Regions from separate parts of the Priestia veravalensis genome, predicted to be linked through region 2. Evidence: riboswitches for the same ligand, from Rfam matches in the RefSeq annotation. Region 2 holds a riboswitch; each other region holds the start of a gene.
What was found. A riboswitch is a leader RNA that binds a small molecule or an ion and turns the genes downstream of it on or off. The one in region 2 is predicted to bind S-adenosylmethionine.

Region 1 (3,280 bases), on a different contig from region 2:
TTAGCTTCAGATGGGTCTGAACACGCTGCTAGAGCAGCTGAAAAAGCGGTTGCTTTAGCAAGATTAACTGATCGAAGCTTTGTTCAAGTGATATATGCAGTAGAAGGAGATAGTAGGTTAAACACGCTTGGAAAAGATGAAGCAAGAGAAAAGCGTATCCAAACAACACAAGAAGTTTTAGAGAAATCTGATATAGAGTATGAAATTACGTTTATTCATGGAGATGCTGCTAAAACAATTATTCAATTTGCTAACAACAATCGCTTTGATGTTGTAGTAGTTGGAAGCCGAGGCTTAAATCCAGTAAAAGAAATGTTTTTGGGGAGCGTGAGCCATAAAATTGCTCAACATGTGAAGATACCCGTATTGATTGTAAAGTAGGAGAGAGCGCCAATGAATATGCAAGTTGAAGAGTTAAAGAAACGAATTGGAGAGGCAAGTCGGATCTGTGTCTTTACGGGAGCGGGAATAAGTACAGAGTCGGGCATACCTGATTTTCGCTCGCAAAACGGATTGTATCGAAAAAACCTAGAATTTTCAGATGTGATTTCTACTTCTTTTTATCAGAACAATCCGGTACTTTTTTGGGAGCTATTTAAAGAGATTTTTCGTGTGAAGCTGCTTGATGAATATGAACCTAACTCAGGTCATTACTTTATAGCAGAATTAGAAGAAGAAAAGACCGTGCATGTGATTACACAAAATATTGACGGCTTGCATCAGAAAGCAGGAAGCACGAATGTATATGAAATTCACGGAACAATTAAGCGAGCACATTGTCAAAAATGTGGAAGTGAGTTTGGGTTAAATTTTCTAACCAAAGTTGAATTACCGAGCTGTACGTCGTGTGAAGAGGCACTAAAGCCCAATGTAGTTTTATTTGGAGATTCAATTCACTGGTTTGAAGAAGCTGTAGAGGCAGCTTTACAAAGTGATTTATTTATTGTCATGGGTTCATCTTTGCAGGTAACACCCATTAATCAAATTCCTTTATTAGTTAGAAAACATGGTCAGGTACCAATGGTCATTATTAATAAAGAGCCAACTTACTATGATTATGTGTTTGATAATCAAATACACCTCCCAATCGGTGAAGTTGTAACGGCTTTAAAGAGTGGGAAGTGAAAAAGCACGCTACGGGCAGCGTGCTTTTTTTAAACTTCAAAATAGATAGCGAAGCAGAACACAGAAATGACCAGAAAAAACGCTGAATGCAACTTGCTTTCTTTAAACGTCAAAACAGCTTCAATAAATAAAAATAAACTTAGCATTAATTGAATGTATGGTAAATAAGCAATATAGTTGGTAGAATCGCTGTTCTGAAAAGCGATTATTCCGTATACCACAGCTCCGATTAAAAAGGCATATTTTAATAGTTGTAATCCTTTAACTAACATCTTTGTGAGGTTCCTCCTTATTTAAAACCTAGGTCACATGATTATAACATATATTATATAGATGTAGACAACTAAAGTGACGCGATATGTTTGACCACGGTCTATCTTTCATGAACTCAAAAGGATATGAACCACTTCTGAATACTGAATGAAAAATTTTTTATTTCTGATTTTTCAAATTCCTTGTTGACAGACTAAGAAAGTAGGTGTAATATTTTCCCTAGTTAATTAATTGAATATTCTTATCTCGAGAGGCGGAGGGACTGGCCCTGTGAAGCCTCGGCAACAGACTGTTAAAGTACTGTGCCAATTCCAGTAGCAATTTGCTTGAAGATAGGAGAAGAACCAATAACGACTATTAACCTCTTCTTATCTTTAAGAAGAGGTTTTTTATTTTGAACAGAAAGAGGGAATAGAACCATGACAAAGACATTAGTGAAAGCTCCATTTAAAGCTGATCATGTAGGGAGCTTTTTAAGAACAACTCCTCTCAAAGAAGCAAGAGAAGCCTATACAAATGGTCAGATCAGTAAAACGACTTTAAAATCTGTAGAGGACCAGGAGATTGAAAAGCTTGTCCAAAAACAAATCGAAGTGGGACTTAAATCTATCACTGACGGAGAATTTAGACGTGCATGGTGGCACTTAGATTTCTTATCAGGTCTAGATGGTGTAGAAGAGTTTGAAACGGAGTATATTAGTCAATTTAAAGGTGCCAAAACAAAAAATAAAGCAATCAAGGTAGTTGGTAAAGTAGATTTCAACCATCATTATATGCTGGAACATTTTACATTTTTAAAAGAAGCTGTTGAACAATATGGTGATGGAAGCCAAGTTGCTAAGTTTGCTATTCCAAGTCCCAACATGTTATTCACTCGAATTCAAGAGGATACTTACTACAATGGGGATAGAGAACAGTTTTATCATGACACGGTAGTTGCTTATCAAAAAGCAATTCAAGCTTTTTATGATGCAGGCTGCCGCTACTTACAGTTAGATGATACTTCATGGATTGATTTTGTTTCTGAAGAACGTATAGATGCAGTTGTTGAGAAGCTGGGTATGGATGTAAAAGATATTATTGATACGAGAGTCAACTGCTTAAACGATGCGATTTCTAAAAAGCCGGAGGATATGGTCATTACGATGCACATTTGTCGTGGAAACTTTAGATCTACGTATATTACCAGTGGTGGCTACGATACTATTTCAGACGCAATTTTTGCTAACTTGCATGTAGATGGGCTTTTCCTTGAATATGATGATAATCGTTCAGGAGATTTTGAGCCATTAAAAAGTTTTACACGTAACAACCAAACAGTTGTATTAGGACTAGTAACATCTAAATTTCCTACATTAGAAGATGCAGAGGTCATTAAACAAAGAGTTAAAGAAGCGAGTGCATCTATTCCTCTAGAAAACTTGTCACTGAGTCCACAATGCGGGTTTGCAAGTACGGAAGAAGGAAACGAACTAACAGAAGAAGAGCAATGGAATAAAATTAGTCACGTCATTAAAATTGCTCAAGATATTTGGGGCGCTAACTGAAGAATAAGAGTTGTTTCTTAATTTTACATAAGAATCCAATTAGATCTTTCTTTTCGTTGTAGTAAAATTGGAAAAAGCTGCGTCTATAAATGATGCAGCTTTTTTTGTGTATTGATAGCGTAACTGCAAATTATCTACAGGTAACATAATATTTATTGGGTAAGATAGCGAACTGTCACGCTAAAGAAACGAAAGATTCTTGATAGATGTATTTATCTTGCAGAATGCTTAAGTTTCAGAGTTGACTCGCAATTGCCTTAAAGGTATTGTATACACACCAAATGTCGAATAGTTTATTTCTTCATATAATAAAAATAATCAGTGATAAGTAGTTT
Region 2 (3,280 bases):
AATGTAATCGCTTTATCTACCTGTTATAATCAAAGCGAATTTACTATCTAGTTCTTTTGAAAGGGTTGAAGGTATGCAATACATAAAGCTAGCGGAAGATTTAAAGTTTTCAAGAATTATTCATGGGTTATGGCGTTTAGCCGATTGGAACTTATCAACAAATGATACGCAAACTCTAATTGAACAATGCTTAGATCGAGGTATTACTACATTTGACCATGCGGATATTTATGGTAACTACAGCTGTGAAAAGTTATTTGGGCAAGCGTTAGCGCAAAAGCCTTCTTTACGCGAGTCTATGCAACTTGTTACAAAATGTGGCATTAAGCTAACGTCTGATAAATATCCAGAGCGTAAAATTAATTTTTATGATACGAGCAAAGAACATATCATCAACAGCGCCAACCAGTCATTAAAGAATTTAAATACGGACTATATAGATGTTTTACTCCTCCACCGTCCAGATCCTTTTATGGATCCACAAGAAGTAGCAGATGCGTTTATTCAGCTTAAAGAAGAAGGAAAAGTACGCTACTTTGGAGTCTCGAACTTTAAACGTTCACAGTTTGATTTACTTCAATCGTTCTTACCTTTTTCACTTATTACGAATCAAATTGAAGTCTCGCCTACTTATTTAAACCATTTTGAAGAAGGCACAATTGAACAATGCCAGCAGCATAAGATAGCGCCGATGGCCTGGTCACCACTAGGTGGCGGCTCCATCTTCACTGCTGAAGATGAGCGTTCCATTCGCGTTCGAAACAAGCTAACAGAAATCGGTGAAGAAATTGGAGCGAAATCGTTAGATCAAGTTGTCTATGCTTGGTTACTAGCTCACCCAGCTACTATTATGCCGATTGTCGGGTCTGGAAAAATGAACCGCATTGATGTAGCTATTCAAGCGTTGGACTTAAAGGTGAATCGCATGCAGTGGTTCCAAATTTTAGAGGCTTCTAAAGGACGACCTGTTGATTAAACCTATTTAGATAATTTCTTTTCTAACACGTAGATTTCAACAATTTAATTCAATGCACTCCGAGGCTGAGAAATAAGTAATTCAGCCAATGATAAACCCGAACGGTTGAGAGTTCCTCACTTTTAATCGTTCAGGTTTTTTATTGATTGTGAAAACAATGTTGAAAATAGGCTGGAATGAAGCGTAGCGTAGGACACTCGACTCCTGCGGGAAAGAGAGGGAAAACTGAGATCCCAAAGCGCAGGGAGGAAGCTCAGGTTCCTCCCCGCGGAAAGCGAGTGGCCATAGCGCAATGGAACGAACGTGTTCTGACAACGTAAAGAGGTGAGAAAAGGGAGTGTTGGTATTTTTGGAAATTTGTTTTGTTATGCCCACCCTCTTCTTATGATTTATTAGTGAAATTTTCGAAATTGTCTTGTATAATATACAAAAATCAGATAAATTAGATAATAAGATTAAATTTCATCTTTATCGTTCGTTTCTTTTTAAGTAAACATATCGCAGAATGAACTAAAATAATAATCATATATGGATTCTTATCACGAGAGGTGGAGGGACTGGCCCTTTGAAACCTCAGCAACCAGTCGAAATGACATGGTGCTAAATCCAGCAAGCAAATCGCTTGGAAGATAAGAAGAAGAAATAAAGTCTTCTTCTTACAGAAGGCTTTTTTTGTTAATTCATTTTCTTTTTTTATTTGAACACAACTGATAACAGATGAAATGGAACGTTTAAGGAGGTTTTCAAATGGGGTTACTTGAAGATTTACAATCACGCATTTTAATAGGAGATGGTGCAACTGGTACCCTTCTGTATTCACATGGAATTGATAGCTGCTTTGAAGAGCTAAACATCACAAAAAAAGAAGAGATTCAGCGCATTCATCGTGCATATGTAGAAGCAGGTGCAGATGTCATTCAAACCAATACATATGCTGCCAATTATCAAAAGCTTGCACGATATGGTTTAGAAGATGCTGTCAAAGATATTAACATTTCAGCCGTCAGAATTGCAAAGCAAGCTGCTAAGAAAGATGCATACGTGGTCGGTACACTAGGGGGCATTCGCTCATTTCAAAAAAACGCCATCTCAACAGAAGAAGTAAAGCGAAGCATTCGCGAGCAGCTATTTTGGCTGTTAAATGAAGGCGTTGACGGCTTGCTATTTGAAACATACTACGATTTTGAAGAATTAAAAACGGTGTTGTCCTTGGCTAGAAAAGAGACATCAAAACCAATCATTACGCATGTTTCACTCCATGATATTGGCGTATTACAAAATGGAACATCCCTTTATGATGCGTTTCAAGAGTTAGAATCTTTAGGTGCAGATGTTGTCGGTCTGAACTGTCGTTTAGGCCCTTCTCATATGATTCAATCGCTTGAAGAAGTTCCGCTTTTAGATCGTGCTTTCTTATCAGCTTATCCAAATGCAAGCTTACCAGCTTATGTAGAAGGAAAAGTGGAGTACGCTACAAATCAAGAGTATTTCGTTGAAAGCGCCAAAGCTTTTCGCAATCAAGGCGTTCGTTTAGTAGGTGGATGCTGCGGTACTACGCCCGCTCATGTTCAAGCGATGTCACAAGCATTGAAGCATGAAAAGCCTATTACGCAAAAGAAAGTAAAGATTAGACCAGTTGTAGAAATCAAAGAACAAGAACAAACAAAGGAACCACACCTCCATGATCTTGTGAAAGAAAGGCGTTCAATTATCGTTGAGCTTGATCCACCAAAACAGCTCGGACCAACAAAATTTTTAGATGGTGCAAAAGCTCTTCATAAGGCTGGTGTTGATGCGGTTACCCTTGCAGATAATTCTCTGGCATCACCTCGAGTAAGCAACTTAGCAATGGCATCGCTTATGCAGCAGCAAACGGATGCTCGACCGCTTGTTCATATTACGTGTCGTGACCGTAACTTAATCGGACTTCAATCCCATTTAATGGGACTTCATACACTTGGCATTAACCAAGTATTAGCCATTACAGGAGATCCATCAAAGATTGGAGATTTCCCTGGAGCTACATCCGTTTATGATGTCTCTTCATTCGATTTAATTAGCTTAATTGCTCAATTTAATGAAGGATTATCCTATTCAGGAAAGCCACTTGGACAAAAAACCAATTTTTCAATCGCAGCGGCATTTAACCCAAACGTTCGACATTTAGACCGTGCAGTTGTCAGACTTGAAAAGAAAATTTCATACGGTGCTCACTATTTTATTACACAGCCGCTATACTCAACAAAACAAATTGAAGAAGTGTACGAAGCAACGAAACATTTAGAGGCTCCAATTTATATCGGC
Region 3 (3,280 bases), on a different contig from region 2:
AAATATGAAAAGGCGCTAAAGCAGTTCCATAATATGCTGTGGCAATCGAGCCAGCATTACAAATTGTCATAACACGATCGTGTTTATTAAACAGCGATAATGCATAATCACCTATGCGGTAGCAGGTGGCTTCATCTTCCGCTTGAATTTGAATCGCTTCATGAATAACAAGTGTTTTAGCCTCATTTATGGAAATGGCGTTATTGATGCTGTTTACTACGCGTTCTAACGCCCAAAATAAGTTGACGGCTGTTGGGCGAGAACTCGCCAAAAATTCTTTGTCGGCCTGCAGCTTTTTTTTGAATTCTTCAATCGTCTGTACATCGTAGTTTTGAAGCGAAAGCGCTAAGCCAAACGCTGCGGTAATGCCGATTGCAGGTGCCCCTCGTACTTTTAGCGTAACGATAGCGTCCCATACGTCTTGTAAAGTATGTAGCTTAATATATTCAACTGTGTTTGGTAATAGCTGCTGGTCAAGCAGTGAAATAAACGTTTCCTTCCATTCAACTGAACGAGGGAGTGTAAGAGTGTGTGTCATGTTGGGCTCCTTTCATTCTTCAATCAAGTTCTTAAAATCATGTGCACTAATTTCTGTTTGATGAGTTAGTAAATAACGTCCTAAACGAAGAGCTGCTTTTTGAGCGTTTAAGCGCTCTTCATCAGGCAATGAATCAATATCTACTACGTGCGCCAATCCAATTGTACGTCGAATTAACTCGCACCCCGCGTAGCCAACAGCATCGGTCCACGTTTGTTGTAAGATATAGTCGGAATAGTTTGGATTTTTAACGAACGGTTCCACTTTAGACTCAACCCAAAGTTTGTTCCATGTTGTTTGGAAAACATCCCACGTTTTGGTGATATGATCCAAAAGTACACTGCGTTTTTGAGCAGGACGAGACAAGGTGTTAAGCAGAAGATTGGCAACAAACTGTCCTAAGTCAAAGCCAAAGGGCCCATAAAACGCAAACTCAGGATCAATAACTTTTGTTTCGCGCTCACTAGCAAAAATACTACCCGTATGCAGGTCACCGTGTACAAGCGTTTGGCTACTTGTTAAAAACTTTTGTTTAAGCTTAGCTACTTCAAGCTTAGCTTCTTCATCTGTCCATAAGTTTTCTACATCGCTTCGAAGCGTTTCTTCAAATTCATTTGTATTGTAATCAAAAAACGGATCTGTAAACACTAAGTCTTCTGTAATATTGCATAAATCAGGGTTAATATATTGAGCAACCAGCTCTTTTTTCTCCTGTGGCTTAATCGCAAAGTCAGACGTCTCAAATGCAATATGAGCTAAAAATCTACCGATATGTTCTGAAAGAAGTGGGTATGTTTCTCCTTGGATTAATCCTGTACGAGAAATTGTTAGGTGAGACAGGTCTTCCATGACCGTAACAGCTAAGTTTTCATCATGATAATAAACGTCTGGAACGAGTTCGGGTGTTAAGCTGCCAAACTGTTTGAGCGCATTGCTTTCAATCGTTGCGCGCTTGAGTGATAAAGGCCAGCTTTCTCCTACAACTTTCGCATAAGGAAGAGCCTGCTTTACAATAATGGACTTGTTGGTTTGGTCGTTCACAATATGAAAAACAAGGTTTAAATTGCCATCACCAATTTCACGAGCTGTAAGAGCTTCACTTTCCGAAAATAACTTCAGCTGTTTTACAAGTCTAATTGCTGTAATTTCATTTAGTGGCTCATATGTATAAGTTGTTGTTGTCATCGTTATCTACCTCCATAAAAAATAAGTATACCGGAGGCTTTTAAATCATATAAAAGCCTCTTTCGGTGAGTGAAAGAGGCTTGATTGTCATTCAAACCTCTTATCTGCCAGAAAGATTTCTCTTTCTGTTGGAATTAGCACCGTGCCTTCATAAAACAACGAATTGTTTTATAGCGCTAAAAAGCTGCGCTCCATTTCACAATGGTATTACGGTCGGTTGCTGGGCGTCATAGGGCCAAATCCCTCAGCCAACTCTTGATAAGAGTAAAGATATTATTTAATTTTGATTTGTTTGACTTATTAGTAACTTCTGGAGAACATCGTATCATGTGAATTTTTGGATGTCAACAGCGAAATTTAATAAAATTCTGTGCGACGATCTGTAAAGACCGGAATTTGTTCTCGGATTGCCTTTACGGTTGATAAATCAACGTCTGCTGTTAGTATTTCTTCATTTTCACCTGCTTCTGCAATAATTTCTCCCCAAGGGTCAATGATTAACGAATGACCAGCAAATGTGTTAGCTGGATCGTCTCCAGAGCGGTTGCAGGCAACCACGTAGCATTGATTTTCAATGGCTCTGCTTACCAGAAGTGCTTTCCAGTGAGCAAGTCTTGGCTTGGGCCACTGAGCAACCACAAAAAGGAGTTCTGCACCTGCGCTTGTATGAACGCGAATCCATTCTGGAAAGCGAATATCATAGCAAATAACGCCTGCGCATAATGAGTTTTCAAGCGTAAAGATGTTTTTGGTTTCACCTGGTTGTAGAAATAAGTGCTCATTCATCAGCTTAAATAAGTGTAGCTTGTTATATTGCGAGACCTCCTGGCCTTCACGATTAAAGACATACATTGTATTCGTAACGCCGCTTTTTGTTTTCTTAGCAACTGATCCAGCGATGATGTTCACGCTGTGTGTTTTGGCGAAAGCAGAGAAAAAGCTAGTCGCTTGCTTACCTTCTGAGTCCGCGATAGCGTCGAGGTTCTGTAAATCATAAGCCGTATCAAAAAGTTCTGGCAGTATAAGAATATCTGGAGATTCAAACAGTGCTTCCTTCATTTTTTTTTCAGCATGCTCGTAATTTTTTTTAGGGTTTCCAAATGCAAGATCAAGTTGCAAACACGCTACTTTTAAGCTCATTAAACTTCACCATCCTGATTTATTTTATAAAAATGACTTTACAAGTTGACTATTACAATATATTATTTGTGACTAGAATTTCAAGAATTTTTTGAGAAGGTGTTCACATGAAGCAGTTTGAACAATCAGAACTATTGAAGAGTTTACCGAAACAATTTTTTGCATCCCTTGTTAGCAAAGTTGCAAAAGTAATAAAAGAAGGACATGATGTGATTAATTTAGGGCAAGGAAACCCAGATCAGCCAACGCCCCCTCATATTGTCAAGGCACTTCAAGACGCGAGTGAAAATCCAAACTACCACAAGTACTCACCGTTTCGCGGACAAGCTTTTTTGAAAAAAGCGGCAGCAGCGTTTTACGAAAGAGAATACGGTGTCCAGCTAAATCCCGAAAAAGAAGTCGCTATTTTGTTTGGAG

Region 1: another riboswitch for S-adenosylmethionine. It lies ahead of AS180_RS16000 (5-methyltetrahydropteroyltriglutamate--homocysteine S-methyltransferase); the one in region 2 lies ahead of AS180_RS17470 (bifunctional homocysteine S-methyltransferase/methylenetetrahydrofolate reductase).
Region 3: another riboswitch for S-adenosylmethionine. It lies ahead of mtnK (S-methyl-5-thioribose kinase); the one in region 2 lies ahead of AS180_RS17470 (bifunctional homocysteine S-methyltransferase/methylenetetrahydrofolate reductase).

The regions. Positions count from the first base shown of each region.
Region 1 is NZ_KQ758675.1:16,869-20,148, forward strand. Features, by position in the region: gene AS180_RS15985 (universal stress protein) at 1-381, shown strand, start outside; gene AS180_RS15990 (NAD-dependent protein deacylase) at 394-1,125, shown strand; gene AS180_RS15995 (hypothetical protein) at 1,155-1,397, opposite strand; SAM riboswitch class I at 1,637-1,737, shown strand; gene AS180_RS16000 (5-methyltetrahydropteroyltriglutamate--homocysteine S-methyltransferase) at 1,818-2,945, shown strand.
Region 2 is NZ_KQ758688.1:11,863-15,142, reverse strand. Features, by position in the region: gene AS180_RS17475 (aldo/keto reductase) at 74-976, shown strand; gene AS180_RS22790 (hypothetical protein) at 1,153-1,296, shown strand; SAM riboswitch class I at 1,510-1,612, shown strand; gene AS180_RS17470 (bifunctional homocysteine S-methyltransferase/methylenetetrahydrofolate reductase) at 1,724-3,280, shown strand, end outside.
Region 3 is NZ_KQ758674.1:8,482-11,761, forward strand. Features, by position in the region: gene mtnA (S-methyl-5-thioribose-1-phosphate isomerase) at 1-538, opposite strand, end outside; gene mtnK (S-methyl-5-thioribose kinase) at 551-1,723, opposite strand; SAM riboswitch class I at 1,821-1,988, opposite strand; gene AS180_RS15810 (carbon-nitrogen family hydrolase) at 2,081-2,863, opposite strand; gene AS180_RS15815 (pyridoxal phosphate-dependent aminotransferase) at 2,971-3,280, shown strand, end outside.